DNA from 2 places in the Micromonospora sp. NPDC051924 genome. Region 2 is predicted to be linked to the other one. Evidence: riboswitches for the same ligand, from Rfam matches in the RefSeq annotation. Region 2 holds a riboswitch; the other holds the start of a gene.

Region 1 (14,373 bases), on a different contig from region 2:
GGCTCACCGACAGCGGGGCCGTCGCCTTGCCGTGGCCCGGCTTCAGGGCCGACTTCTGCTCGGCGGTACACGCCCCGATCACCAACGGAGTGGCTGCGATGGTCACCGCAAATAGCGTCAATCGCCGCCTCACGTTCATATTCCGCACCCCATTTCCAGATCCCCTTGGCTCACATTCTGTACGGCCGCAGGGAAGCCGTGGCATATTCGGCGGAATTGCTCGCCGGGGGTGACTTCGATTTCGGCTGCGGCGTACGGAAATGGGAATCGGCGACGTGGAAAGGGTCGTGTGTCACGCCTGCGCCCGGTGGCGCCGGACGGGGCGGGACGACCGGTTCAGCCCCAGTCGTCGGAGCCGTGGTTACGGTCCCAGCGCCCGCCGATCGGCGGCGTGTCCAGCCGGGTGGGGCCTTCCGCGTTGCCGGCGAGGTCGTTGTCCTCGACCCGGCAGTCCACGCAACTGCCCTGTGCGGTGACCCAGAGCCCGTGCGTCTGGGCCTGCGGCCGCCGGCTGTCCCAGATCCGGTTCCCCCGGATGCTGGCCGAGTCGAGGGCGGCGTTCACCGTCAGGCCGGCCCGCGTCGCCGGCGCATCCGGCAGCTCGTACGGGGTGCCGGGCGCCGGGGTGTCCGCGCTCCAGGCGGTGAAGGCGTCGGGGCGGATCGGCGCCAGGGTCAGCGTGGCGGCGTCGTTCGCCGCCACCGCGGCGATCCGCTGGCCGACCCGGACGATCTTGCCCCGGTGCTCGTCGTGCTGCCAGTTGGCCCGCCGGTCGACCACCTGCTTCTCGCTGTACCGGACCGAGTCGCCACCGCCCCGCGCGGCGCCGCCGCACTGCCGGCCGTTGTTCCGGATCCGGTTGTTCACGATGATCGCGTCGACGAGCGGCCGGTCGATCCGAATCGCGTCCAGGCTGTTGCCGTAGAAGTCGTTGCTCTCCAGCACGATCTCGCGGGCGTGCTCCTGCTCCTCGCCGCCCAGGCTGCGCTGGTGGTAGCCGTACCGGCCGTTGCCGCTGATCCGGTTGCCCCGGATGGTGTACGGCCCGGGGGTGTTGCCGATGCTGATCCCGTCGTGCAGGTTGCCGTCGATCACGCAGTCGGACACGATGCCGCCCCGGCCGGCGGAGTGGGTGGTGCCCTTGGCGGACACGTGGAAGCCCGCCTCCAGGTTGCCGGTCATCGTGCAGGACGAGACGATCAGCCCGTTGGCGCCCCAGTCGGAGATGCCGAACCGGTTGCCCTGGGCGTGACAGCCGATGATCCGGATGCCGCGCGGCCGCAGCTCGCTGGCCTCCTGCAGCTCGAGGAAGATGCCGTTGGTGGCGTTGCCGACCGCCGAGCAGTTGACGATGTTCACCCGCTCGACGCTGCCCCACCCGCCGATGCCGATGCCGATGCCGGCGCCGCCCATCTCGGTGCCGTTGTCCAGCCGGCCGCAGCCGGCGACCAGCACCCCGTCGATCAGGCTGTCCTGGAGGAAGTCGCAACCCAGCCCGGTCGCCGCGGTGTGGTGGATGTAGAGGTTGCGGAACACGCCCCGGACCACGTACTGGAGGCCCAGCCCCTTGGCGAGCGGGTTGTACTCGGCCGACGCCACCCCGGAGCCGTCGATCTCGAAGTCGGCGAAGGTGCAGTACGCCAGGTGCCGTTCCCGGTCGGCGCCGTGCAGCGCGGCGGTGTGGAAGGCCAGCGGGGTGGGATCGGCCCGGTTGCCCGAGTTGCTCAGCACGAAGCGGGTCGCGCCGGGGCCGGCCCCGACCAGCGAGACGCCGGCCCGCCAGACCGTGCCGGCGTCCCGGATCGAGTAGACGCCGGGTGGGCAGTAGATCACCCGGGCCCGCCCGTCGGCGGCGTACGCGTCCCCCAACCGGTCGACCAGGGCGGCGAACGCCGGCTGGTCGTTGGTGGTCCCGTCCCCGGTCAGGCCGTGCTCCCGCGCGTCGCAGAGCAGCGGCGCGCCGGCCACCGGGTACGGGCGCAGGCCGCCGGCGGAGGGCATGTGCGGGTAGCCCATCCGTCTCCTCCCCGTCGACGACCGGCCTCGCTTTCCCGGTCGGGCGGAGAAGAAACGACACGGCCCCGGCCCCGGTCTGGGGCCGGGGCCGGGAGCGCGCCTCAGACGTTCGCCACCAGCAGGGCGGGCTGCTCGACGCAGTCCGCCACGTGCCGCAGGAACCCGCCGGCCACCCCACCGTCGCAGACCCGGTGGTCGAAGGTGAGGCTGAGCTGGGTGACCTTGCGGACCGCCAGCTGCCCGTCGACCACCCAGGGCTTGTCCACGATCCGACCGACGCCGAGCAGCGCCGCCTCCGGGTGGTTGATGATCGGGGTGGAGCCGTCCACGCCGAACACCCCGTAGTTGTTCAACGTGAAGGTGCCGCCGGTCAGCCGGGCCGGGGGCAGGCCGCCGGCCCGGGCGGCCGCGGTGGTCTCCGCGAGGGCGGCGGCCAGCTCGCGGGTGGTCAGCCGCTGGGCGTCGCGCAGCACCGGGACGACCAGGCCCCGGTCGGTCTGCGCGGCGATGCCCAGGTGCACCCCGGCCGACTGGACGATGCGCTGCCCCTCGGTGTCCACATGCGCGTTCAGCTGCGGATACCGCCGTAGGCCGCTGAGGCAGATCCGGGCCAGCAGGGCCAGGATGCTGACCGGCGCGTCCGGGGTGGCGGCGTTGATCGCGGCGCGGGTCTCCAGCAGCCCGGTGGCGTCCACGTCCACCCAGATGGTCACCTCGGGGATCTCCCGCCGGCTGCGGGAGAGCTTGTCGGCGATCGCCTTGCGGATGCCGGTGAGCGGGATGACCACGTCGCCGTCACCGGTGGGCGCGAGCCCGACGTGCGGCTCGGACGTCTCCGGCACGGCGGCGAGCTTCGCGGCCGGCGCGGCCGACGCCGCCTCGACGTCCGCGCGGCGGATCACGCCGCCGGGCCCGGTGCCGGTCAGGTCCGCCAGGTCCAGGCCGCGCTCCCGCGCCAGTCGCCGGACGATCGGCGAGATGACCAGCGGGGCGCCGGCCGGCGCGCCCTGAGCCGGCGATCCAGGGCCGGTCGTCGCCGTCCGGCCGGCGACCTCCGCCCCGGCGGGCGCCGCAGCGGCCGAGGCGTCCACCCCGGTCGGGACCGGCTGCGCCGGCGTGCCGTCCGCCGCCGCGCCGGGCTCGGGCGCGAGCGCCAGCCGGGGCCGCCGGCGGCGGCCGGAGCCACCGTGCCCGGTGCCGTACCCGATCAGCACGTTGCCGGAGCCGGCCCGCTCCTCCTCCCGGTAGGTGGCGTGCGGGTCGTCCCCGCCCGCGCCGTCGAGCGGCGCGATCGTGATCAGCGGCTGGCCCACCGGGCGGACCTCACCCGCCGCGCCGTGCAGGGCGACGACCCGTCCGGCGTACGGGCAGGGCACGTCGACGACGGCCTTGGCGGTCTCCACCTCGACCACGGTCTGGTCGACGCTGACCACGTCGCCGACGGCGACCCGCCACTCGACGATCTCCGCCTCGGTCAGCCCCTCCCCGAGGTCGGGCAGGAGGAAGTCCCGGGTTCCGACGGCGGTGGTCATGCCGCCACCCACCGGGTGTCGGGCTGGTCGTCCCACTGCAGCCGGGCGACGGTGTCCAGCACCCGGTCCACCGAGGGCAGGTGGGTGTGCTCCAGCATCGGCGCCGGGTACGGGATGTCCAGGCCGGACACCCGCAGCACCGGGGCGTGCAGGGCGTGGAAGCAGCGCTCCTGCACCCGGGCGGCGATCTCCGCGCCGACCCCGGCGAAGCCCTGCGCCTCCTGGATCACCACGCACCGGCCGGTCCTGCGCACCGACGCGACGACCGTGGCGTCGTCGAACGGCACGATGGTGCGCACGTCCACGACCTCCAGGTCCCAGCCCTCCTCGCGGGCCGCCTCGGCCGCCTCGAGCGCGACCGGCACGGCCGGGCCGTACGCGACCAGGGTGGCGTCGGTGCCGGCGCGGCGCACGACGGCCTTGCCGAACGGCGCGGTACGGGCCGGCAGCTCCGCCTCGGCGCTGGAGAAGTAGAGCTTCTTCGGCTCCATGAACACGACCGGGTCCGGGTCGTCGATCGCCTCGCGCAGCAGCGAGTACGCGTCCTCGACCGTCGCCGGGGTGACCACCTTCAGCCCGGGGGTGTGCGCGTAGTACGCCTCGGAGGAGTCGCAGTGGTGCTCCACCCCGCCGATGCCACCGGCGTACGGGACCCGGATGACGATCGGCACGCTGAGCGCGCCCCGGGTGCGGTTGCGCAGCTTCGCCACGTGCGAGGCGATCTGCTCGAACGCCGGGTACGCGAACGCGTCGAACTGCATCTCGACCACCGGCCGCAGCCCGGACATGGCCAGGCCGACCGCGAAGCCGACGATGCCGGCCTCGGCGAGCGGGGTGTCGAAGCAGCGCTTGTCACCGAACCGGGCCTGGAGCCCGTCGGTGATCCGGAAGACGCCGCCGAGCTGGCCGACGTCCTCGCCGAAGACGACCACCCGCTCGTCGTCGAGCATCGCGTCGGCGAGCGCCGCGTTGAGCGCCTTCGCCATGGTCATGGTGGCCATCAGGCGTCCCCCTCCTCGTCCCGGGCGGCGGCCAGCTCGGCGCGGACCTGCTCGCGCTGCTCGACCAGCTGCGGGGTCGGCTCCGCGTACACGTGCTCGAACAGGCTGAGCGGGTCGACCTGCGGCTGGACGTTCATCTGGTCGCGCAGCGCGGCGGCGTACGCCTCGGCCTCGTCGGCGATCGCCGCGACCGCAACGTCGTCCAGCACCCCGCGGTCGTGCAGGTACGCCTCCAGCCGGGCGACCGGGTCGCGGTCCCGCCACGCCTCGACCTCCTCGGCGTCCCGGTAGCGGGTCTGGTCGTCGGCGTTGGTGTGCGGCTCCATCCGGTAGGTGTGCGCCTCGACCAGGAACGGCCCCCTGCCGGACCGGGCGTGCTCGACCGCGCGGGTGAGCACCGCCAGGACGGCCACCGGGTCGTTGCCGTCCACCTGCTCGCTGGGCACGCCGTAGCCGACGCCCTTGTACGCCAGGCTCGGCGCGGCGGTCTGCCGGGAGAGCGGGACGCTGATGGCGTACTTGTTGTTCTGCACGAAGTAGACGACCGGGGCCTTGAACACGGCCGCGAAGTTGACCCCCTCGTGGAAGTCACCCTCGCTGGTGGCGCCGTCGCCGATGAAGGCCAGCGCCACGGTGTCCCGCCCCTGGTACGACTCGCCGTAGGCCAGGCCGGCGGCGTGCACGCACTGGGTGGCGAGCGGGGTGCACTGCGGCGCGGTGTGCGTCGCGGCCGGGTCGTAGCCGCAGTGCCAGTCGCCCCGCAGCAGGGTGAGCACCTCGACCGGGTCGATGCCCCGGGAGGTCAGCGCCATCGACTCGCGGTAGGTCGGGAAGACCCAGTCGGTGTCCCGCAGGGCGAGGACCGCGCCGACCTGGCACGCCTCCTGGCCTCGGGAGGACGGGTAGACGGCGAGGCGGCCCTGCTTGGTCAGCGCGGTGGCCTGCACGTCGAAGCGGCGGCCGACGACCATCCGGCGGTACATCTCCCGCAGCGCCTCGACCGACGGCTCCGGGTAGTCGTCCCGGGCGGGCAGCGGCGTGCCGTCCGGGTTCAGCAGCCGGACCGGCTCGGTGGCCGGCAGCAGGCCGGCCGACGGATCGGGGGCGGCCGGGGTGGCCGGCCGGCGGGTGCGGGGGGATGCCCTGCGGACCGCCTCTGGTGTGGTCGTCACGGCGGGGACCTCCTGGACGTGTGGTGGCCCTATGCTCCTGCTGTCGGATGATTGACTCAACGTCGCGGATGAACGCGGGACGAATGGCGCTGGGAGGAGGCCTTGATGAGCCAGGAGACCGGCACCACACCGGGCACGGCGGGTGGAACGGGACGTTCGGCCGGGCCGCTCGACGAGGTGGACCGGCGGATCCTGCACGAACTGGTCCGGGACGGCCGGCTCTCGATCCGTACGCTCGCCGAACGGGTGCACGTCTCGCGCACCAACGCGTACGCCCGGCTGGAGCGGCTGGTCCGCGACGGGGTGGTCACCGGGTTCCAGGCGCGGGTCGCCCCGGAGCCCGCCGGGCTGGGCACGTCGGCGTACATCGCGCTGACCATCGAGCAGAACACCTGGCGAGAGGTGTCGGCGGAGCTGGCCCAGGTGCGCTACATCGAGCACGCGGCGCTGCTCAGCGGCGAGCACGACGTGCTGGCCCTGGTCCGCGCGCCGGACAACGCCACCCTGCGGGACGTGGTGCTCGACCGGGTGCAGAGCATCGCCGGGGTGCTGTCGACCCGGACCTGGCTGGTCTTCGGGGAGTTCGACGGGACGCAGAGCCCCTGGCCGTGACTCAGCGCTCCGGCGGGGACTCCAGGCCCTCCCGATCGGCCAGCTCCAGCAGCGGTTCGAGAGAGAAACGCCGCCCGTCCAGGCCGGCGTGCGGGTCACCCCGCTCGGCGAACCGGGCCGGCATGCTCACCACGTCGAAGTCCTCCGGCCGCGCGTCGTCCAGCTCCGCCCAGTCCAGCGGCGCGGACACCAGCGCCCGCGGGGTGGGCCGGATGGAGTACGCCGAGGTCATGGTGTGGTCGCGGGCCATCTGGTTGTAGTCGACGAAGACCGGCCGGTCCCGCTGCTCCCGCCACCAGGTGGTGGTGACCAGATCGGGCAGCCGGCGCTGCATCTCACGGCCCAGGGCCAGCACCGCCCGCCGGCAGTCGCCGAAGCTCCACCGGGGCTCGATGGACAGGTAGACGTGGATGCCCCGGCCGCCGGTGGTCTTCGGGTGACCGACCAGGCCCAACTCGTCGAGGAACGCCCGTACCTCGTGGGCGACCGGCACCACCTGGCCGAAGTCCACCCCGGGCATCGGGTCGAGGTCGATCCGGAGCTGGTCGGGGTGCTCGACGTCGTCCTTGGACACCGGCCACGGGTGGAACCGCAGGGTGCCCAGGTTGGCCGCCCAGGCCACCACGGCCAGCTCGGACGGCGCGACCTCGTCGGCAGTCCGGCCGCTGGGGAAGGTGATGTGCGCGGTGCGCACCCAGTCGGGCGCGCCCGCCGGCAGCCGCTTCTGGTAGAACGCGTCGCCCTTGTTGCTCTGCCGGGTGGCGATCTTCGCGCCCTCGAACACCCCGCGCGGCCAGCGCTCCAGCATGGTCGGACGGTCCCGCAGGGCGCGCAGGATGCCGTCGCCGACCGACAGGAAGTAGCTGACCACGTCCAGCTTGGTCAGCCCGCGCTCCGGGAAGTACGGCTTGTCCGGGCTGGAGACGCGGACCACCCGCTCCCCCACCCGGATCTCCTCCGCCGCCGTGGTCGCCACGCCTCACACCGTACGACGCGGCGGCGCGCCACGCGGGGATGTCGTCAGGCGATGAGCAGGACCCCGACGGCGATCAGCGGCACGGAGACGAAGAGGAAGATGCCGACACCGGTGAGCACTCGGCCGCCGCCTGCGCCCTCCCGCTCCGGGGCTAGGCCGAAGGTCGACCGGGCCGGCAGCATGCCGATCCGGCTCAACGTCAGATCACCGGTCATCCCCAGCAGCGCGCCGACCAGCATGAACGCCACGCCGAGCCGGTGGGTGAACTCGCCGCCGCTGACCGCGACCCAGACGCCCACCGCGACGCCGATCACGACCACCGCGATCACGAAGAGCACCAGGGCTTCCCGCAGCCCCTTGATGACCGTCGACATGTGCCGCCCTCCCCGCGCACCGGGCCCGCCCCGGTACGCCGGACGACATTCTGCCCGGTCGATGCCACCGGACGCAGTCCGGCGCCCGTCGGACGGTCACCACCGACGGGCGCGCGGCGGCCGGACGGGCGCGCTCCGCCCGTCCGGCCCGTCGCGTACGGGTCAGCCGTTCTCCTTCTGGAGCCGGCTCATCAGCAACTTCTTGCCCTGGTCGCCGGCCTTGCGATTGTTCTCCTGGATCTTGCGGAACCAGGTCGCCAGCTCGGTGTCGCCCCGATCCTCCGCGTCCGCGATGTACGTCTCCATTTGCCAGATGTGCTGGAGTGACATCTGCACGGCGTGGATCAGGTCGTAGTTCTTGTCCTTCACCGGGCTCATCGGCTCTCGGACCATGGTCGCCACGGCGCACCTCCCCCTGCGTCGACTTCCGGAGCCCCGCGCTTACCCGTCCGGGGCCGGTTCACGCCCCCGTCCCGCGTCCGGTGGCCCCCGACCGGCACGGTTACCTGCGGCGGGCCCCGGGTAGGGGAGGCCGCATGGCGGAACTGGCAGCGCTCTGGATCGTCCGGCACGGGGAGAGCACGGCGAACGTCGCGGCGACCGCCGCGGAGGCGTCGGGCGCCGAACTGATCGACCTCACCCACCGGGACGCCGACGTGCCGCTCTCGTCCACCGGCGAGGAGCAGGCCCGGGCGACGGGCCGGTGGCTGGCCGGGCTGCCGGAGCAGCGCCGCCCGGACGTCGCGGTGGTGTCGCCGTACCTGCGCGCGGTGCAGACCGCCGAGCTGGCCCTGGCCGGCACCGACGTGCCGGTCAGCCGGGACGAGCGGTTGCGCGACCGGGAGCTGGGCATCCTCGACGGGCTCACCCCCCACGGGGTGCGGGGCCGCTACCCGGCCGAGGCGGAACGCCGGGCCCGGCTGGGCAAGTTCTACTACCGGCCGCCCGGCGGCGAGTCCTGGACCGATGTGGCACTGCGGCTGCGCGCCCTCCTCGGCGACCTGCGCCGCGACCACGCCGGACGGCGGGTGCTGCTGTTCGGCCACGACGCGCTGGTCTTCCTGCTCCGCTACCTGGTGGAGGGGCTGACCGAAGAGGAGTTGATGGGGCTCACCCGCCAGCAGGTCATCGCCAACTGCTCGGTCACCGGCTGGTCCGCCGACGACGCCGGCCGGTTGACGCCGGACCTGTTCAATGACGTCGCCCACCTGCACCGGCAGGGCGCGCGCCCGACCCGGGAGGACGAGGTCCATGCCGAGCCGGTCTGAGGTCATCACCCCCGCACTGCTGCGCGACTGGGCGCTGCCCGTGCCGACCGGCGGCAAGGAGGCCCGCGGGACGGTGCTGGTGGTCGGCGGGTCCCGGTTCACCCCCGGGGCGGTGCTGCTCGCCGGGGTGGCCGCGCTGCGCGCCGGCGCCGGCGTGCTGCAACTGGCCGCCGCCGAGTCCACCGCCGCCGCGCTGAGCATCCAGGTGCCGGAGGCGCTGGTGGTCGGCCTGCCCGAGACGGACGACGGCGCGGTGCGGGGCGACCCGCGCGACCTGCTCGACGGCCTGGTGGCCGAGGCGGACGTGGTGGCGGTCGGCCCCGGCCTCAAGGACATCGACGCCACCCGGGGCCTGCTGCACCTGGTGCTCGACGCGGCCGGCCCCCAGGCCTCACTGGTGCTCGACGCGTACGCGCTCGGCGCGCTCAGCCACGAGCCGGACCTGCTGGTCGGCTCGGGCCGCAGGGTGGTGCTCACGCCGAACCTCACCGAGGCCCGGCACCTGCTCGACCGCGAACCGGGCGACGACCTGGACGCGGAGGCGGTCGAGCTGGCCCGCCGGTACGACGCGGTGGTCTCCCTCTACGGCCACATCGCCACCTCGGCCGGGCGGTGCTGGCGGGAGGAGAGCGGCGACGCCGGGCTCGGCACCTCCGGCAGCGGCGACGTCCGCGCCGGACTCCTCGCCGGCCTGCTGTCCCGGGGCGCCGAGCCGGCGCAGGCCGCGTGCTGGGCCGCGTTCGCGCACGCGGTGAGCGGACAACGCCTGGTCCCCCGGTACGGCCGGATCGGCTTCCTCGCCCGTGAGCTGCTGGACGAGATCCCATACACGTTGGCCACCGTCTGACGGTTGTTGTTCGTCCGTTCGGATGTGTGTAACACCACATTGGCCTCCCTACGCTGGTCCATCGAAGGTGAGCAACCTGCTCGTCTTCCGCCGGCCCGCTTCCCACCAGGGAGTGGGGCACGGCCGGATCGGCCCCCTGGGAGTCTGTGTGAAGAACCTCCGTCGCAAGACACTGGCCGCCGCGTCCGCCCTGACGCTCGGCGTCGGCCTCGCCCTCACCGGCGGGCTGGCTCCGGCGGCGGCCGCCGGACCGGACACCTCGTATCTGGTCCTCGCCCCGCAGGGCGCCAACACCAGCCAGGCCGCCGCCCGCGTGGCGGCCGCCAACGGCACCGTCGTGGCCACCTACGACCAGATCGGTGTGCTCGTCGTCCGCTCGACCAACCCGGAATTCGCCACCCAGGTGGCGGGCGCGGGCGTCGAGTCGGTCGCCGCCACCACCGGCCTGGGCACCGCCCTCGACGAGGGCGAGACCGTGGAGGTCTCCGCGGCCGACGTCGCCAACGCCACCGGCGACCCGGCCATGGAGCCGCTCTACGGGCAGCAGTGGGACATGAACATGATCCGCCTGCCGCAGGCCCACGCGGTGACCACCGGCAGCTCGAACGTCGTCGTCGGCGTGCTGGACAGCGGTATCTCCAGCAGCCACCCGGACCTGGCGACCCAGATCGCCAAGGACAAGAGCACCTCCTGCCTGGGCGGTGTCGTCGACACCACCGAGGCGGCGTGGAACCCGACCACCAGCGACCACGGCACCCACGTGGCCGGCACCATCGCCGCCGCCGTCAACGGCGTCGGCGTGACCGGCATCGCGCCGGGCGTCAAGGTCGCCGCCGTCAAGGTGGTCAACGACGACGGCTACATCTACCCGGAGGCTGCGGTCTGCGGGTTCATGTGGGCCGCCACCCACGGGATGCAGCTGACCAACAACAGCTACTACATCGACCCGTGGGAGCTGAACTGCCGCAACGACGCGCGCCAGCGTCCGGTGTGGCAGGCCGTGCAGCGGGCCATCCGCTTCTCGCAGTCCAAGGGCGTGCTCAACGTGGCGTCCGCGGGCAACTCCAACTACGACCTGGCCCACAAGATCTCCGACTACGGCAGCCCGGACGACGGGACGCCGGAGGCGCGCGAGAACCTGACCAGCGCCTGCATGGACCTCCCTGCGGAGGCTCCGGGCGTGGTGACCGTCTCCGCGGTCGGGCCGACCGGCGCGAAGAGCTACTACTCCTCGTACGGTCTGGGCGTGGTGGACGTGACGGCGCCGGGTGGCGACACCCGGTACCGGACCCAGGGTGTGCGCTCGACCCTCACCGACGCCATCCTGTCGACGACCTTCAACACCGCCACCAAGACCAACGGGTGGGGTTACAAGCAGGGCACCTCGATGTCTGGCCCGCACGCCACCGGCGTCGCGGCGCTGGCGCTGTCCGCGCACCCCGGGCTGACCCCGGGCGCGCTGGCGGCGTTCCTGGAGGGTACGTCGGTGGCGCAGTCCTGCCCGGAGGGCGTCTACAACCCGGTGCCGCTGATCTCGTCGGGCCCGCACGCGTACGACGCGACCTGCTCCGGCGGCGCGCGTAACTCGTTCTACGGCGCCGGCATGGTCGACGCGTACAACGTGGTGAGGTAGGCGGTAGCGAAACCCTGGTGGGGCCCGGCGACACGTCGCCGGGCCCCATCCGTTTCGCCGCTCATCGCTCGGGTAGTGGATCACCGTCGACAGCCCGTACGAGGAGGTGCCGGTGTCCACCGACGCGATCGTCCTGCTCAAAGAGGACCACAAGGAGATGCGCCGCCTGTTCCGCGAGTTCGAGAAGGCGGAGGACGGCCCGGCCGCCCGCCGGCAGGAACTGGTGAACGAGATCCTGGCCGCCCTCACCGTGCACACGTACCTCGAGAACGAGGTGATGTACCCGGAGATCCGCCGGCTCCTGCCCGACCTGGAGGACGACATCCTCGAGTCGTACGAGGAGCACCACGTGGCGGACCTGCTCTGCGCCGAACTCGCCGGCCTGGACGCCACCGACGAGCGGTTCGTCGCCAAGACCACGGTGCTGATCGAGAACGTCGAGCATCACGTCGAGGAGGAGGAGCAGGAGTGGTTCCCGAAGGTCCGCGAGGCGCTCGGCCGTAACCAGCTCCAGGAGATCGGCGAGCGGATGATCGCCCTGCGCCCCGACGCCCCGCGCAGCCCCGAGGACCCGAAGGCGCGCAGGAGCGCCCGCGACGCCGCCACCGCCTGACCTCCACCCCCTGACGGGCCCGACCTGCGCGGTCGGGCCCGTCACGTGTCGCCCGCCGGGATGTACCCGGTAGGATCGGCGCGGGCCGTGACTGGCGCGTGGGGATGGAGCACCATCGGGAAGCGGTCCCGTCGCAAGGACGCACGCCGAGCGCCTGGGCCTTCCGCACGTCATCAGGAGGTCGCATGTCGCCGAACGCCGAGTCCACCGCCTTCCGCAGCGCGCTGGAGGTGATCCGCGCCGTCGAGCCGCGGGTGGCGGACGCCATCGGGCAGGAGCTGGCCGACCAGCGCGAGTCGCTCAAGCTCATCGCCAGCGAGAACTACGCCTCCCCCGCGACCCTGCTGGCCATGGGCAACTGGTTCAGCGACAAGTACGCGGAGGGCACCGTCGGCCGCCGGTTCTACGCCGGCTGCCAGAACGTCGACACCGTCGAGGCGCTCGCCGCCGAGCACGCGAAGGAGCTGTTCGGCGCCGCCCACGCGTACGTGCAGCCGCACTCGGGCATCGACGCCAACCTGGTCGCCTTCTGGGCGGTCCTGGCCGACCGGATCGAGTCGCCGGCCCTGAAGAAGGCCCAGGTACGGCAGGTCAACGAGCTCACCGAGGCAGACTGGTTCGCGCTCCGCCGCGAGCTGGGCAACCAGCGGATGCTGGGCATGTCGCTGGACGCCGGCGGCCACCTCACCCACGGCTTCCGCCCGAACATCTCCGGCAAGATGTTCGACCAGCGCAGCTACGGCACCGACCCGGCCACCGGCCTGATCGACTACGACAAGGTCGCCGAGGCGGCCCGCGAGTTCAAGCCGCTGATCCTGGTCGCCGGCTACTCGGCGTACCCCCGTAAGGTCAACTTCCGGATCATGCGGGAGATCGCCGACTCGGTCGGCGCCACCTTCATGGTCGACATGGCGCACTTCGCCGGCCTGGTCGCGGGCAAGGTCTTCACCGGCGACTTCGACCCGGTGCCGCACGCGCACATCGTCACCACCACCACCCACAAGTCGCTGCGCGGCCCGCGCGGCGGCCTCGTGCTCTGCGGCCCGGAGCTGGCCGACCAGGTCGACCGGGGCTGCCCGATGGTGCTCGGCGGCCCGCTGCCGCATGTGATGGCCGCCAAGGCGGTGGCCCTGGCCGAGGCGCGCCGCCCCGACTTCGCCGACTACGCGCAGCGCATCGTCGCCAACGCCCAGGCGCTCGCCGAGGGGCTGCTGCGCCGGGGCGCGAAGCTGGTCACCGGCGGCACCGACAACCACCTGGTGCTGATCGACGTCTCCGGGTACGGCCTGACCGGCCGGCAGGCCGAACAGGCGCTGCTCGACTCGGGCATCGTGACCAACCGCAACGCGGTGCCGCAGGACCCGAACGGCGCCTGGTACACCTCCGGCATCCGGATCGGCACCCCGGCGCTGACCACCCGGGGCCTGGGCACCGCCGAGATGGACACCACGGCCGAGCTGATCCACACCGTGCTCAGCCAGACCACCCCAGGCGAGTCCAAGGCGAAGTACGTGCTCGACCCAGCCCTGGCCGACAAGGTGAACAAGCAGGCCAGCGAGCTGTTGGCCGGCTTCCCCCTCTACTCCGCCGTCGACCTCGGCTGACAACCTCTCCCGGCGCCCCGCCCGGCCCACCGGCCGGCGCGGGGCGCCTGCTTTCGCCCCTGCGCGTGCTCGCCGGAGGACAGGAACAGGTTCTCTCCATCTGCAAACTTGATGACGCAGACGAGGTGGGCACCGGCCGTGGGCGGACGGCGGCGGTCAGGACGTGGCGCGGCGGCGGAGCGCGCGGAGGCGGTGCAGGACCTCGGTGCCGCCGCGGCCGAAGTGGTCGTGCAGGGCACGGTACTCGGCGTACAGCTCGTCGTAGGCGGCGGCGCGGGCCGGATCCGGGTACCAGGTCTCGCGGCGCGGCGCGGCCATCGCCGCCGAGGCCGTCTCCACGTCGGGGTACGCCCCGGCGGCCGCTGCCGCGTGGATCGCCGAGCCCAGGGCGGCCGGGTGCGCGGCGTCGACCACGTGCAGCGGGCGGCGCAGCACGTCGGCGTAGATACGCAGCAGCAGCCGGTTGGCGGTCAGCCCACCGGCGGCGGTCAGCTCGTCGACGCGTACCCCGGCGGATTCGAACGCCTCGACGACCGTGCGGGCGCCGAACGCGGTCGCCTCGAGCAGGGCCCGCCAGATCTCTTCCGGCCGGGTGGCCAGGGTCAGCCCGACCAGCACCCCGCTCAGCTCGTGGTCCATCAGCACCGAGCGGTTGCCGCTGTGCCAGTCCAGCGCGAGCAGCCCGTGCCCGCCCACCGGCTGGTCGGCGGCGAGGGCGTCCAGCA
Region 2 (14,373 bases):
GTTTCGATCGGGCCGACGACGGCCAGTAGTCCGAGCATGATGATGGTGAGGCTCACCAGCCAGGGGATCCGCCAGGCCCACCAGGTTCCCGTGCCGACGGGTGGAGCGGGCAGCCAGTGCGCCGCGTTGAGCGCGGCGGTCAGGGGCAGCACGGCGCTGATGTGCCAGAGGAAGATGGTCAGGACGACGGCGTTCACTGCGATGACCGCGCGCCAGGGTCTGCGGCGGCGTAGCCATCGCTGCGCGGGCTGGTACAGGAGCAGGATGATGCCGAGTTGGAGGGTTGCCAGGGCGAGCAGCGCGAGGCTCGGCGGTGAGGAGTTGTCCAGTTGCCGCTCGCCGGGGGTGGTGAGCATGCTGACCGGGTACGGGCCGACGACGGTGAGCAGGAGCAGGGCGGCGAGACCCACGGTTGTCAGGGTGGCCGCGAGTGGCCGGCCGATCGGTAGCCGTCGGGTGAGGAGGCCGCGTCGTTCGCTGTCGGTGGTGGCGGTCGTGTCGTACCAGGCGAAGCCGATCTGGTGGATGGCCAGCCAGCCGAAGAGGAAGTTGCCTGCGGACAGTGGTCCGTGGCCGTGCAGGCGGCCGAGGTCGCCGGCGGCGACCAGCGCCACCAGCAGCAGGGGTACGAGGAGTCCGAGGTGGCGGTGTAGCGCGTACATCCAGGGGGTGAGGCCGACGACGGCGATGTAGGCGCAGAGGAACCACAGTGGGATGGTGGCGAACGCGACCGCTGTCCTGGTCTCGGTGGGGTCGCTGCCGAGCAGCCGGGCCAGCAGGCTGCCGGCGAGCAGGGTGGCGACGAGTACGGTGGTCGGGCGGATCAGCCGGGCGCTGCGGTCCAGCAGCCAGTCGGTGGCGGTGCCGCCGCGGGCCCGGGTGCGGGTGAGCGAGGCGGCGTTGGCGAAGCCGCCCACGAGGAAGAAGACGGGGATGACCTGGAAGAGCCAGGTCAGTGGGTGTGCCCACCGCAGTTCGGGGGTTGCCGAGTAGCCGGTGACGTGACCGGCGCGGTCGTAGGCGAGGACGGTGTCGGTCCAGTGGCCGTAGACCACGAGGATGATGGCGGCCGCCCGGAGCAGGTCGATGTACCGTTCTCGGCCGGCCGGCGTCCGGGTGGCGAGCTGACGCACGCGGTCCATGCCCCGCTCCTGTTCGTGCGTGTGGCGCGGTGTGGGGCTGCTGGTGCGGGTCGGGGCTTCATGTTCGCAGAGGCGGCGGGCGTTCGGTGGGGCTTTGTCCGACGGGAAGGGAGTCGTTTTCCGGATGCGGGTGGGTGACGCGCGGGCGGTGGCGGTGGACTGGGTGCGGGAGCGGGCCGGGCGGGATTCGGGGGTACGGGGGGCGTTCTTCAGCGGGTCGACGGTGGGGGTGCCGGACGATGCGGTGCTGCCGGCGTCGTCGGACGTGGATGTGCTGCTGGTGCGGGACGGCCCGGGCGGGAAGGTGGGCAAGTTCCGGCATCGGGGGGTGTTGTTGGAGGTCAGTGCGGTCACCTGGGAGGAGCTGGGTGGGCCGTGGGACGTGCTCGGGTCGTGGGTGTTCGCGCCGTTCTTCCGTACCGACACGCTGATCGTGGATCCGACGGGGCGGCTGGCGGCGATCCGGGAGCGGGTGTCGGCGGGGTACGCGGATCCGGTGTGGGTGCGGCGGCGTTGTGCGGGGGTGCGCCGGCGGATCGAGGCGGGGTTGAGCCGGTTGGACGGGGACGCGCCGCTGCACGAGCAGGTGCTGGGGTGGGTGTTTCCGACGTCGGTGCTGGCGTTGTTGCCGGTGGTGGCGGGGGTGCGGGATCCGACGGTGCGGCGGCGGTACGTGCGGGCCCGGGAGGTGCTGGCCGGGTACGGGATGGCCGACCGGTATCCGGGGTTGCTGGCGACGTTGGACGGCGGTGGGGTGGGTCCGGAGCGGGTGCGGGAGCATCTGGCCGGGCTGGCGGTGACGTTCGACGAGACGGCGCGGGTGGCGCGTACCCGGTTTCCGTTCAGTGCGGACGTCACGGCGGCGGGCCGGCCGGTGGTGGTGGACGGCGCGGCGGAGCTGGTCGGGGCGGGCGCGCACCGGGAGGCGATGTTCTGGATCGTGGTGACGTACGCGCGGTGTCACGCGATCCTGGCGGCGGACGCCCCCGATCGGGAGCGGGTGTTGCGGCCGGCGTTCGAGGCGGTGGTGGCGGATCTGGGGGTGGCGTCGGCGGCGGATCGGCGGCGCCGGGCGGATGCCCTGTTGGCGGCGCTGCCGGGGTGGCAGGCGGTGGCGGATGCGATCGCGGCGCGTGGTGTGGCAGGCTGAGGCGGACGCGACTGGCGGCACGGGGATGGCAGCAACCATCGGGGAGCTTCGTCGTGGAGGTCGACCGCCTGGGCCTCCGCGGGCGAGGTGTGGCATGTCTTCTTCGGGTACGACGGCTCGGTTGCTGCCCGGCGGTCCGGTGGCGCAGCAGGTGCTGGCGGAGGTCGCTGATCAGGTGACGGCGCTGCGCGCGGCGGGGGTGACGCCGGCGTTGGCGACGGTGCTGGTGGGTGACGACGACGCGAGCGCCGGGTACATCCGGATCAAGCAGCGGCAGGCGGCGGAGCTGGGGTTCGACTCGCCGCACGTGCACCTGCCGGCGTCGGCGTCGCAGGCGGACCTGCACGCGGTGCTGGAGGATTTCAACGCCGACAAGGGTGTGCACGGGGTGCTGGTGCAGTATCCGATTCCCGGGCATCTGGACTATGACCGGGCCCTGGCGGTGCTGGACCCGGACAAGGACGTCGACGGCATGCACCCGGTGAACATGGGCCGGTTGGCGTTGGGGCTGCCCGGTCCCCTGCCCTGCACGCCGGCGGGGATCGAGGCGTTGTTGGCGTTCCACGGGGTGCCGGTGGCCGGCCGGGGGGTGGTGATCCTCGGTCGGGGTGCGACGCTGGGCCGGCCGTTGGCGATGTTGCTGGCGCAGAAGCGGCCGACGGCGAACGCGGCGGTGACGGTGGTGCACACCGGGGTGGCGGACTGGCCGCGGTACACCCGGCGGGCGGAGATCCTGGTGGCGGCGGCGGGGGTGCCGGGGATCGTGCAGCCGGAGCACGTGCGGCCGGGCGCGGTGGTGGTCGGCGGTGGGGTGCGGTACGAGGGGCGGCGGTTGCTGCCGGACGTGGACGAGCGGTGTGCCGAGGTGGCGGGGGCGATCACGCCGCGGGTCGGTGGGGTCGGTCCGACGACGGTGGCGATGTTGTTCCGCAATGCGGTGCGGGCGGCGCAGCGGGCGGTCGGGTTGGGCTGAGCGCGGTTACCCGGTGGTGACGGGGCGGCCCAGCCAGGTGGAGAGCCAGTCGAAGGCGGGTGCCTCGACGGCCCGCCAGGTGGACGGGTTGTGGCCGCCCCCGTCGACGTAGCTGGTGGTGAGGGAGATGGGCGGGCGGGCGAGTCGGCTGAGGGCGCGGGTGTCGCGTAGCGCGTTGCGGTCGGCGCGGCCGCAGGACAGGTAGAGGGCGACGGCGGGGCGGGGCAGGTGCTGCAGCCGCCAGATGTCGTTGTTGAGGGTGTGTTCGGTGCCGTCGCCGATGGTGAGGCCGGGTTCGGCGTAGCCGGAGAGGCTGGCGGCGGCGGCGTACCGGTCGGGGTGGCGCAGCAGCAGGTTGGTGGCGCAGTAGCCGCCGGCGGACAGGCCGGTCAGGCCCCAGGCGTTGCGGTCGGCGCGCAGCCGCAGGTGGCTGCTGGCCCAGGCGGGCACGTCGACGGTGAGGAACGTTTCGCTCTGCGGGCCGTGGGTGAGGTTGACGCATTCGGTGTCGATCATGGTGTTGGGTGTCTGGTACGGGAACAGCACGACGGTGGGGGCCATCCGGCCGGCGGCGATCTCCCGGTCGAGGTGGCCGGGGGCGTCGAGCAGTTGCAGCCAGCCGGCGGGTGAGCCGGGGTAGCCGTGCAGCGCCTCGATGACGGGGAACCGCTGCTGGGGGTGGGTGTCGTAGGCGGCCGGCAGGTAGACGTACATGGGCAGGTTGAGGCCGCTGGCGGTGCCGGGGACGGTGACGGTGACGACCCGGCCGCCGTGGTGTCCGTCGGCGGCGGTGGTGGCGGTGGCGGCGTCGGGCCGGCCGAACAGGTCGGCCCAGGTGGTGTAGGTGGCGCTCTGCCGGTTGACCCAGGTCAGTGCGACCGCGGCGGCGGTGGTGAGGCAGAGCAGTCCGGCGGCGGCGCGGACGGTGTGCCGCCGCCAGCCGTGCCGGGTGTCCCAGGTGGCGGCGAGGAGCACGGCGGCGGTGACGGCGAGCGCGACCGCGGTGAGTTCAGCGGGAAGGCTGTCGGGTGACACGGGCGCCTGCCGTCGAGGGTGGGATGGCCGGTGGGTGGGGGTGCGGGTGCCGGGACCGCTGCGGGGGTGGGATCAGCGGGGCGGGGGCCGCCAGGGGGGCCGGGGTCTGCTGGCAGGCCCACCGCAGGGCGGCGGGCAGGCCCCGGTCGGGGCCGGCGGCGAGGCGGACGGGGTTGCTGGCGGTGGCCGTGGGGGCGGTGACGGCGAGGGCTTCCCCGGTGGGTAGGCCGGCGAGGGCGGCGGGTCCGAGGGTGGGCGGGGTGCGGAGGGTGGCGTCGTCGACCAGGGCCAGGGCCGGGTAGCGGTCGGGCGCGGTGTGCACGACCGCGTCGGCGAGGGCCCGCCGCCGGGTGGTGGCGACCAGGGCCCAGGTGTGGCCGGTGACGCGCAGGTCGCGGGTGAGGCTCAGGGGTACGGCGCCGGCGAGGACGCCGGGGTCGACGGTGGCGGCGGGTCGGGTGAACACGAGTACGGCGGGGCCGGCGGTGGCGGCGGCGCGGGTGGCGTCGGCTTCTTCGGCGGGGGTCCACCGGTCGTCGTCGCCGACGACCAGGACGGCCGGGTACCGCCAGCCGGGGTGGCGCAGGTAGCCGGCGGGCACCGCCACGGTGGGTGGGGTGTTCAGGTGCCAGTTCTGCCAGCCGGTGGGGCGCCAGTCGAAGGTGATCGGGGTGTCGGGGCCGGGGGCCCGGTGGGTGAGCCAGCGGTCGAGCTGTCCGGGCCGGTCGTCGTGGCCGGTGGTGGTGTTCCCGCCGGCGGGCAGCAGGTCGTGCCAGGAGGTGTAGAACTGCTCGTGCCGGTTGACGGCCAGGCCGACGGTGAGCAGCACGAGCAGTTCGGTGAGCAGGACGGCGGTGGGGCGCAGCAGCAGCCGGGCCCGGCGTACCCGGCGCCAGCCGTGTGCGGTGGCGCACGCGGCGGTGATGGTGGCGGTGGTGGCCAGGGCGAGCAGCGGTATGCCGGTGAGCGACACCTCGTGCCTCCCGTCGTCGCACCATCGTTATCACGGGCGCCGCTGCGGCCGGTGGGGAACGCCCGACCGGGGCACGGCGAGGCTGATTCTGATCCGCGCGGCTGTGCGGCGCCCGGGGGGCGGCTGGGAGTGCGCTGAAGAATGCTCAGCCGAGGTTGACGACCAGCGGCCGGTGGTCGGAGATGACCGACAGTGGGGTGTCGACGGCGGTGACGGGGGGTAGCCGGTCGAGGCCCTGCCGGTCGGCGAGGACGTGGTCGAGCTGGACCCGGGGTTGCCCGGCCGGGTAGGTGGGGCGGCGGCCCAGGGGCGTCCAGCGGGACAGCAGCCTGGCGGGGCCGGCGGGCAGGTTCAGGTCGCCGAGCAGGATGCGGGGGGCGGGCAGCGCGCGCAGGGCGCGGACCACGCGGCGTAGCTGCAGGATGTTCCAGCCGGGCACGAACGACAGGTGGGTGGCGGCGACGGTCAGCGGGCCGTGCGGGGTGTCCAGCACGGCGGCGAGCACGACGCGGGGTTCGTCGCGCAGCAGCACCAGTCCCCCGCCGGGGCCGGGCACGTAGATCGGGGATCGGACGGGGGCCGGGCGCAGGCGGATGACCTGCCAGGAGCGGACCGGATAGCGGCTGACCAGGCCGACGCCGTAGAGGGGTTCGCCGTGCCCGTCGTCGTCGTGGGTGAGCGGGCGGAACTGTTCGCCGGGGGTGCCGACGACGGCGGCGGCGAAGCGGTGTTCGGGGGCGCCGAGGGCGCGGGCGGCGATGGCGGTGAGGTCGAGGTTTCCGCTGCGCGACTGGTCCCGGTCGACCTCCTGCAGGGCCAGCACGTCGGCGTCGAGCGCGGCGACGGCGGCGGCGAGCCGGTCGGGGTCGACGAGCCCGTCGGTGAGGGAGCGGCCGTGCAGCAGGTTGAAGGTGGCCAGGCGCACCTGCACACCCTACGTCCGCATGGCAGGCTTGCCGGGTGCTCAAGGCGTTGGTCTGTTCGGTGCTGGTTTTCGTGGCGGTGGCCTCGGCGGGCCTGTGGTTGCGGCGGCGCCGGGGGCGCTGAGCGGCGGTGAGCCTGGCCACAGGCGGTCTCGTCGGGGCGGTGGTGGTGGGAAGAATGGCCGCCCGTGGATCCTGTCTCGCTGACCACCCTGTTGACCGCGGCGGCCATGGCGGGCTGGGTGGACGCCGTGGTCGGTGGTGGTGGGCTGTTGCTGTTGCCGGCGCTGTTGGTGGCCGCGCCGGGGGTGCCGGTGGCCACGGCGTTGGGCACGAACAAGCTGGCCGCGATCTTCGGCACGTCGACGGCGGCGCTGACGTACGCCCGGCGCACGAAGCTGGACTGGGCGGTGGCGGGTCCGTCGGCGGGTCTGGCGGTGCTGACGGCCGGGGTGGGCGCGGCGTTGGCGGGGGCGGTGCCGGCGGGCGCGTACCGGCCGGTGGTGCTGGTGGTGCTGCTGTCGGTGGCGGTGTTCGTGTTGACTCGGCCGCGGCTGGGTGTGCTGTCCCTGCCGGAGCGGCGGACGCCGGCGCGGGCGGTGGCGGTCGTCGCGGTGGCCGGTCTGGGCATCGCCCTGTACGACGGGCTGATCGGCCCGGGCACCGGCACGTTCCTGGTGTTGGCGTTCACCACGCTGGTGGGGGCGGACTTCGTGCATGCCTCGGCGATGGCGAAGGTGGTCAACGCGGGCACGAACCTGGGTGCGCTGGTGGTGTTCGCGGCGACCGGGCACGTGTGGTGGCTGCTGGGCGCGGCGATGGCGGTGTGCAACGTCGCCGGAGCCGCGCTGGGCGCGCGGATGGCGCTGCGGCGCGGCTCCGGCTTCGTGCGGGTGGTGCTGCTGGTCGTGGTGCTGGCCCTGGTGGGCAAGCTGGGCTACGACCAGTGGATGGCGGCCTGACCCGGCCGGGTCAGGCGTGCCGGACGACGTCGTCGTAGTCCAGGCGGGGCAGCCGGGGGAACCAGGCGTCCGGGCCGGGCTTGCCGATGTTGACCACGAGCAGGGACTTCCAGCTGGTGTCGGCGAAGAACTCCTTGTCGAGGCCGTCGGCGTCGAAGCCGCCCATCGGGCCGGCGGCCAGGCCGGCGGCGCGGACGGCCAGCAGCCAGTAGCCGATCTGCAGGGTGGCGTTGAACCGGGCCATCCCCTCCCGGGCGACGGCGTCGGCGGCGAAGCTGTCGCGCATCTCCGGGCGGATCGGGAAGACCCGCGGGATGAACTCGTGGAAGTCGGTGTCCGCGGCGAGGACGGCGACGACGGGCGCGGACGCGGTCTTGGCCTGGTTGCCCTCGCTCATGTGGGTCAGCAGCCGCTCGCGGGCCTGCCCGGGCCGGACGAACAGCACCCGCAGCGGCTGCGTGTTGGCGGCCGTCGGCGGGTACTTGGCCAGTTCGAAGATGGCGCGCAGCTGCTCGTCGCTGACCGGCTCGTCGGTGAAGGTGTTCGCGGTGCGGGCGTCGGTGAACAGCTGGGCCTGCGCCTCGGGATGCAGGCTGATGAAATCGCTCATATCGGCTCCTTGCTCCAGGCTCGCTCCTCCGACATCGGGAGGGGCTAGCTTTTTAGTAGTGCCTTCCGGGATGAGGGTAGCGCGTATCCTGGTGGGGTGACAGTCAGGCCGGAGGTGGGCGGCGAGCCCCGCATGTGCGACCAGGGGCTGGCCCGCGCCTTCGCCTTCCTCGGCAAGCGTTGGAACGGGGTGCTGCTGGGCACCCTCGCCACCGGGCCGGCCGGCTTCGCCGAGCTGGGCCGGGCGCTGCCCGGGATCAGCGAGTCGGTGCTGTCCGACCGGCTCGGCGAGCTGTGCCGCGTGGGCCTGGTCTCGCGCACCGTGCGGGAGGGCCCGCCGGTCGGGGTGAGCTACGAGCTCACCGAGCGCGGCGCCGCCCTGCTGCCGGCCCTGGACGCGCTCGGCCGCTGGGCGCACGAGAACCTGCCCGACCAGCCGGGACGCGCCGGCGGTTGCTGAGCACCGCTGTGTGATCATCTTCAGGTGCCCGTACGCGCCGAACACGACCGGGCCGTCCTGGCCGAGCTGCTGGGCCGGGACCCGGTGCTGCACGCCTACCAGCTCGGTGACCTGGACGACTTCTTCTGGCCGTACACCTCCTGGTACCGCCGCGAGGACCAGGTGGCCCTGCTCTACCACGGCGTCGAGCTGCCGACCCTGCTGGCGTTCGCCCCGCCGGAACGCACCGACGACCTGGCCGCGCTGCTGACCGAGGCGGCCCCGGTGCTGCCCGCCCGGCTGTGGGCGCACCTGTCCCCCGGCCTGGACGCCACCGTCGCCCGCTGGTACGAGCTGGCCGACGCCGCGCCACACCACCGGATGGCGTTGACCGACCCCGACCGGCTGGCCCGGGTCACCCCCGCCGGGCAGGTGCTCGACCGCGCCGACCTGCCGGCGCTGCACGCGCTCTACGCCGCCGCGTACCCGGGGAACTGGTTCGACCCGCGAATGCTCGACACCGGCCAGTACGTGGGCATCCGCGCCGACGGCGACCTGGTGGCCGTCGCCGGGGTGCACGTCTGGTCGCCCACCTGGCGGGTGGCCGCCCTGGGCAACGTCACCACCCACCCGGGGGCCCGGGGTCGGGGGTTGGCCGCCGCCGCGGTGGCCGCGCTCTGCGCCCGGCTGCGCGACACCGTCGACCACGTGACGCTCAACGTCCGGGCCGACAACACCGCCGCCGTACGCCTCTACGAGCGGCTCGGCTTCACCCGGGTCGCCGACTTCATCGAGTGCGGGCTGCACCGCCGCCGGTGACGGGCACCGACATCGTCGACTCCCCGCCGACACCAAGATCAGGCTGGTGCAGGTGCCGGGTGCGCAGTCCCGGGTCAAGGACGGCACCGGCGACATCGACTACAAGGTGACGCTGCGCGGCGACGCGGTGATCATGGGCGGGGGTGGCCGGCGCGTCCGGTCACCCCGGCGTGCGTCAGAGACCGCGGCTGGGCGAGTGGAACCGGCCGGCGCGGATCTCCCGCAGCGCCCGGCGGCGGGTCTCCCCGCGCAGCGTGTCGACGTAGAGGCGGCCGTGCAGGTGATCGGTCTCGTGCTGCAGGGCGCGGGCCAGGAAACCCCGGCCGGCGATGGTCAGCGGCTCGCCGTGCTGGTCGACGCCGTGCGCGGTGGCCTGCATCGCCCGGGCGGTCGGGAAGTACAGCCCCGGGATGGACAGGCAGCCCTCGTCGTCGTCCTGCAGTTCGTCGGACAGCTCCAGCGTCGGGTTGATCAGGTGGCCCCGGTGCCCGTCGGCGTCGTAGACGAACACCTGCGCGTTCACCCCGATCTGCGGCGCGGCCACCCCGGCCCGGCCGGGCGCGCCCAGCAGCGTGTCCATCAGGTCCTGCACGAGCGCGCGCAGTTCGGCGTCGAAGCTGGTCACCGGCTCGCAAGGAGTGCGCAGCACGGGGTCGCCGATGATCCGGATCGGGCGCATAGTCATGCCCGGAAGGCTAACCGGCCGTTACCCTCGCCGGTGCGCGCACCCGCCGGTCAGCCGGCCGGGGTTCCCGTCGCCCGTCCCGGGGCCAGGCCGGTGTCGGCGATCCGGTCGCGCAGCGGGCGGCGGCGCAGCGCCGCGAGGACCGCGTACAGCTCGTCGGCCAGGGGCACGGGCAGCTCGGCGTCGAGCCGGCGCATGGCGGTGGTGGTGGCCGCCCACTCGGCCTCGACGATCGGTCGCAGCGCGTGGGCCCGGTCGGTGAGGGTGACGATGCGTTGCCGGGCGTCGGCGCCGGGACTGAGGGTGACCAGGCCGGCGCGGCTCATCTGGGCGACGGTCTGGCTGGCTGCGGAGTGGGTGACGCCGACCCGGGCGGCGAGGTCGCGGATGGCCAGCGGCCCGCCGGCGAGCAGCACCCGGACCAGGGGCGAGAAGCGGGGCCGGTAGTCGGCCAGGTCGAGGTCGGCGTAGACGGCGGCGACGTCGCCGTCGAGCAGTTCCAGGACGTGGCGCAGCAGGGTGCCCAGGGCCTCACGGTCGGGGGTGGCGGTCACGTCCGCTAATGTAACAGCGCTGTTGTATCTGGTGTGTGGGAGGGGACCGGAATGTATCCACCGATCGAGCCGTACGCGCAGGGCCTGCTCGACGTCGGCGACGGCCAGCGGATCCACTGGGAGACCTGCGGCAACCCGGACGGCCGGCCCGCCCTGGTGGTGCACGGCGGCCCCGGCTCCGGCGCCACCCCGTCCTGGCGGCGGCTGTTCGACCCGGCCGCCTACCGGATCGTCCTGTTCGACCAGCGGGGCTGTGGCCGCAGCACCCCGCACGCCAGCGACCCGGCGGTGGACCTGTCGGTGAACACCACCGCGCACCTGCTGGCCGACATGGAACGGCTGCGCGAGCACCTGGGCATCGACCGGTGGCTGCTCTGCGGCGCCTCCTGGGGCTCCTCGCTGTCACTCGCGTACGCCCAGCGGCACCCGGACCGGGTCACCGCGCTGGTGCTGTTCAGCGTGGTCGCCAACACCCGCCGCGAGATCGACTGGGTGACCCGGGACATGGGGCGGGTCTTCCCGCAGGAGTGGGCCCGGTTCCGCGACGGCGTGCCCGAGGCCGACCGGGACGGCGACCTGCCCACCGCGTACGCCCGGCTGGTCAACGACCCGGACCCGCGCGTGCGGGAACAGGCCGAGATCGACTGGTGCGTCTGGGAGGACGTGCACGTCTCCCTCGCCGGCGGGTTCAAGCCCAGCCCCCGCTACGCCGACCCCGTGTTCCGGGCGGCCCTCGTCCGGATCGTCACCCACTACTGGAGCAACCTCGGGTTCATGCCGGACGGGCAGCTGCTGCGCGACGCCGGCAAGCTCGCCGGCATCCCCGGCGTGCTGGTGCAGGGCCGCCTCGACGTCAGCGGGCCGCCGGACATCGCCTGGCAGCTCACCCGGGACTGGCCGGACGCCCGCCTGGAGATCGTCGAGTCCGGCGGCCACGGCAGCGGCCACGGGGTCGGCGAGCGGGTGGTCGCCGCCCTGGACGCCTTCGCCCGCGCCTGACCCGGCTCACCGCCCGGCCCGCCAGGCCCCGGGCGAACATCCGTAGGCGGCCCGGAACGCGCGGCTGAAGTGGGCCTTGTCGGGGAAGCCCCAGCGGGCCGCGACAATCTGCACCGGCTCGTCGGCCAGCAGCGGGTCGCGCAGGTCCCGGCGGCAGCGCTCCAGCCGCCGGGACCGGATCAGCGCCGTGACGCTGGCCGACTCGTCGGCGAAGAGCCGGTGCAGCGTGCGCAGCGAGACGTGGTGGGCGGCGGCGACCGCCTGCGGGGTCAGGGCGCGATCCGCCAGGTGCAGGTCGACGAAGGCGCTGACCCGCTCGCGCAGCGCGCGCCGGCGTACCTCCGGCGGCAGGGCCGTCTCGGCGTCGAGGTGCTGGGCGAGGGTGGCGGCGATCAGGTCGACCACCACCGCGCCGAGCATCCCCGCGTCGCCCGGGTCGTACTGCTCGGGACAGGTGGCGATGCGCCGCACGTACTGGGCCAGCAGGATGCCCATGCCCCGGTCGGTGGGGATCCGGGCGGCCAGCACCCGGCGGACCCGGTCCGGGGGCAACGGCAGTTCCCGGTGCGGGATCTGCACGGTGATGGTGGCGGCCAGGCCGGGCCCGACCGTGGTGTGGGTGGCCACGTGCGGCCGGGAGGTGTCCAGGAAGGTGAACTCCGAGGCGCTCATCTGCGCCTCCCGGCGGTCCTGGCTCAGCGCGCTGCGCCCGGTGACGGGCAGCGCCAGCTGGTAGAGGTCGGCCTCGGTGCGGCGGATCAGCCGGGCCGGGCGGGTGGAGTTCAGCGACGGGTAGCGCAGGGCGGTCAGCCGCACCCGGCCCAGCTCGATGGCGCGGGCGTACGCGACGAAGTCGTCCAGGTGGGCGCTGCTGATGTGCGCGGGCGCGGTCTCCTGCGCCACGAGCTGGTGCCAGAACGCGAACCGGTCGGACGGGGGCAGCAGCGTGGTGTCCACCATGTGGTTGACCAGCATCGGTCCCCTGCCACCTCCAACCCGTCCATGATCACGCCGATTGTGGCAGAAGCCTCGCGTTCAGCCGGCGGCGAGCAGGGCGCGCACCGGGGCGGCCTTGGCGGCGGCCTCGGCGACCTCGGCGGCCGGGTCACTGCCCCAGGTGATGCCGCCACCGGCCCACAGGTGCAGCCGCTCGGCGTCGGCCGCCGCGGTGCGGATGGTCAGGCCCAGGTCGAGCCGACCCGGGCCGACCCAACCCAGCGCGCCCATGCTGGCGCCCCGGCCGACCGGCTCCAGCGCGGCGATCCGCGCCAGCGCGGCCAGCTTCGGCGCGCCGGTCACCGAGCCGCCCGGGCAGACCGCGCGCAGCAGCGCCGCCAGGCCCAGCCCGTCGGCGGGCGCCGCGGACACCGTCGACTCCGCCTGCCACAGGTCACACCACCGGCGTACGGCGAACAGGTCGTCGACCCGCACGGAGCCGGTGCGGGCCACCCGGGCCAGGTCGTTGCGTTCCAGGTCCACGATCATCACGTGCTCGGCGCGTTCCTTGGCGGAGGCGAGCAGCTCGCGCCGTCCGGTCCCGGTGGCCGGCCGGGTGCCCTTGATCGGCCGGGTGACCAGGCGGCCGTCCTCGAGGGCGATCAGGGTTTCCGGGGAGGCGCAGCCGATCGCCCAGCCGAGCCCGGCGAGGGTGCCGCCGTAGCGGGCGCCGGGCAGGGCGGCCAGGCGGGCCAGGGCGGGCAGCGGGTCCCCCGTGTACGGGGCGGCGGCGTGGCCGACCAGGTTGACCTGGTAGACGTCGCCGCGGCCGATGGCGGCGCGGACCGCCTCCACGGCGTCGGCGTGCGCGCGGGGCGTCCAGCTGTCCCGCCAGTCCCCCAGCCACCACCCGCCCGCAACGGGGTCGGCGGGTGGCGTGGCCGGCCGGTCGGCGTGGCCGTAGACGACGACCACCAGGTCGGGCAGGGCCGGCACCGGGCTGGCCGCGCCGGGTGACCCGCCGGCGGTGCGCGCGCCGGCGGCGGCGGACAGATACACGGCGGCGCCGCACACGCCGTCGCGATCGTGGCCGGCGGGTCGGGACACGTCCCGCAGGTCGATGCCGTGCTCGGCCAGGAACTCCTCGGCGAGGGCGGCCGGGTCGCCGCCGTCGGCGGGCCACCACTGCAGGCGGGCCCGTTCGGTGAGTCGGTCCCGGCATTCGGCGGGTGCCGCGGGGATGTCGATGAATCTCATTGGGAGCGCTTCCACGCCGTCTGGTCCGTTCTTGCTCATCCGTTCAGCCGATTCTGGGTGAACAAGCCGCAACCTTGCTCGATGACGCGCGGTTTCGCTTGGTACTGTGCGTCACTGGTCATGTGAACCATGACACAGTGCCCCCACAGTCCGGAGAACCCGATGTGCCAGCACCTACCCACCTGCCCCTCCGCTGAGGCGACGGACCGAGAAGCCGCCCGTGTCATCGCCTGCTTTCGTGAGCAGGGGTGGAGCCTGCTCTGCAACGGTGTGATCGTTTTCGAGGACACCGGAGAACTACTCCCCGACGGCAGCAGCATCGCCCCGCACCGCGGCCCCGCCCGACACGCCCTCGTCGCCTGATTTCACCACGCTGCGTAACCGCAGCGTGCGTCGTCGACCCAGGCCGGTCCCCACCGGCGGGGGCACTCTTCCCAGGTCGACGACGCGCCGGGGCGGCCCGACAACCGCCCCGGCACCCGCCACCTTCAGTTCTCGAACGCCTCCGGCGCGGGGCACGAGCAGACCAGGTTCCGGTCGCCGTACGCGCCGTCGATCCGCCGCACCGGCGGCCAGTACTTCCCCGCCCGGTCCACCCCGGCCGGGTACGCCCCCACCGACCGCGGATACGCGTGCGGCCACTCGTCGCCCGACACCATCGCCGCGGTGTGCGGGGCGTTCGCCAGGGGGTTGTCGCCGCCCGGCCACTCCCCCGAGCCCACCCTGTCGATCTCCGCCCGGATGGCGATCATCGCGTCGCAGAACCGGTCCAGCTCGGCCAGGTCCTCGCTCTCCGTCGGCTCCACCATCAGCGTCCCCGCCACCGGGAACGACATCGTCGGCGCGTGGAAGCCGTAGTCGATCAGCCGCTTGGCCACGTCGTCGACGCTCACCCCGGTCGCCTTGGTCAGCGGCCG

What was found. Region 2 has a riboswitch for ZMP and ZTP ahead of ACZ6S5_RS17700 (bifunctional 5,10-methylenetetrahydrofolate dehydrogenase/5,10-methenyltetrahydrofolate cyclohydrolase). Riboswitches for the same ligand answer to the same signal wherever they lie in the genome.
Region 1: another riboswitch for ZMP and ZTP. It lies ahead of ACZ6S5_RS23950 (glycine hydroxymethyltransferase); the one in region 2 lies ahead of ACZ6S5_RS17700 (bifunctional 5,10-methylenetetrahydrofolate dehydrogenase/5,10-methenyltetrahydrofolate cyclohydrolase).

Annotation. Positions count from the first base shown of each region.
Region 1 covers NZ_JBVJJA010000033.1:12,917-27,289, reverse strand. Annotated here, with positions in the region: gene ACZ6S5_RS24015 (L,D-transpeptidase) at 1-106, opposite strand, end outside; gene ACZ6S5_RS24010 (right-handed parallel beta-helix repeat-containing protein) at 337-2,016, opposite strand; gene ACZ6S5_RS24005 (dihydrolipoamide acetyltransferase family protein) at 2,118-3,548, opposite strand; gene ACZ6S5_RS24000 (alpha-ketoacid dehydrogenase subunit beta) at 3,545-4,549, opposite strand; gene pdhA (pyruvate dehydrogenase (acetyl-transferring) E1 component subunit alpha) at 4,549-5,754, opposite strand; gene ACZ6S5_RS23990 (Lrp/AsnC family transcriptional regulator) at 5,827-6,333, shown strand; gene ACZ6S5_RS23985 (DNA polymerase domain-containing protein) at 6,335-7,309, opposite strand; gene ACZ6S5_RS23980 (hypothetical protein) at 7,354-7,683, opposite strand; gene ACZ6S5_RS23975 (hypothetical protein) at 7,846-8,076, opposite strand; gene ACZ6S5_RS23970 (histidine phosphatase family protein) at 8,220-8,951, shown strand; gene ACZ6S5_RS23965 (NAD(P)H-hydrate dehydratase) at 8,935-9,798, shown strand; gene ACZ6S5_RS23960 (S8 family peptidase) at 9,947-11,431, shown strand; gene ACZ6S5_RS23955 (hemerythrin domain-containing protein) at 11,544-12,044, shown strand; ZMP/ZTP riboswitch at 12,122-12,211, shown strand; gene ACZ6S5_RS23950 (glycine hydroxymethyltransferase) at 12,230-13,648, shown strand; gene araB (ribulokinase) at 13,805-14,373, opposite strand, start outside.
Region 2 covers NZ_JBVJJA010000020.1:35,442-49,814, reverse strand. Annotated here, with positions in the region: gene ACZ6S5_RS17710 (acyltransferase family protein) at 1-1,142, opposite strand, end outside; gene ACZ6S5_RS17705 (hypothetical protein) at 1,267-2,292, shown strand; ZMP/ZTP riboswitch at 2,290-2,373, shown strand; gene ACZ6S5_RS17700 (bifunctional 5,10-methylenetetrahydrofolate dehydrogenase/5,10-methenyltetrahydrofolate cyclohydrolase) at 2,387-3,265, shown strand; gene ACZ6S5_RS17695 (alpha/beta hydrolase) at 3,272-4,300, opposite strand; gene ACZ6S5_RS17690 (hypothetical protein) at 4,275-5,273, opposite strand; gene ACZ6S5_RS17685 (endonuclease/exonuclease/phosphatase family protein) at 5,419-6,198, opposite strand; gene ACZ6S5_RS17680 (sulfite exporter TauE/SafE family protein) at 6,385-7,158, shown strand; gene ACZ6S5_RS17675 (malonic semialdehyde reductase) at 7,169-7,768, opposite strand; gene ACZ6S5_RS17670 (winged helix-turn-helix transcriptional regulator) at 7,865-8,227, shown strand; gene ACZ6S5_RS17665 (GNAT family N-acetyltransferase) at 8,252-9,025, shown strand; gene def (peptide deformylase) at 9,201-9,710, opposite strand; gene ACZ6S5_RS17655 (MarR family winged helix-turn-helix transcriptional regulator) at 9,761-10,264, opposite strand; gene pip (prolyl aminopeptidase) at 10,316-11,263, shown strand; gene ACZ6S5_RS17645 (AraC-like ligand-binding domain-containing protein) at 11,270-12,238, opposite strand; gene ACZ6S5_RS17640 (chorismate-binding protein) at 12,299-13,495, opposite strand; gene ACZ6S5_RS17635 (DUF5999 family protein) at 13,619-13,819, shown strand; gene gcvP (aminomethyl-transferring glycine dehydrogenase) at 13,945-14,373, opposite strand, start outside.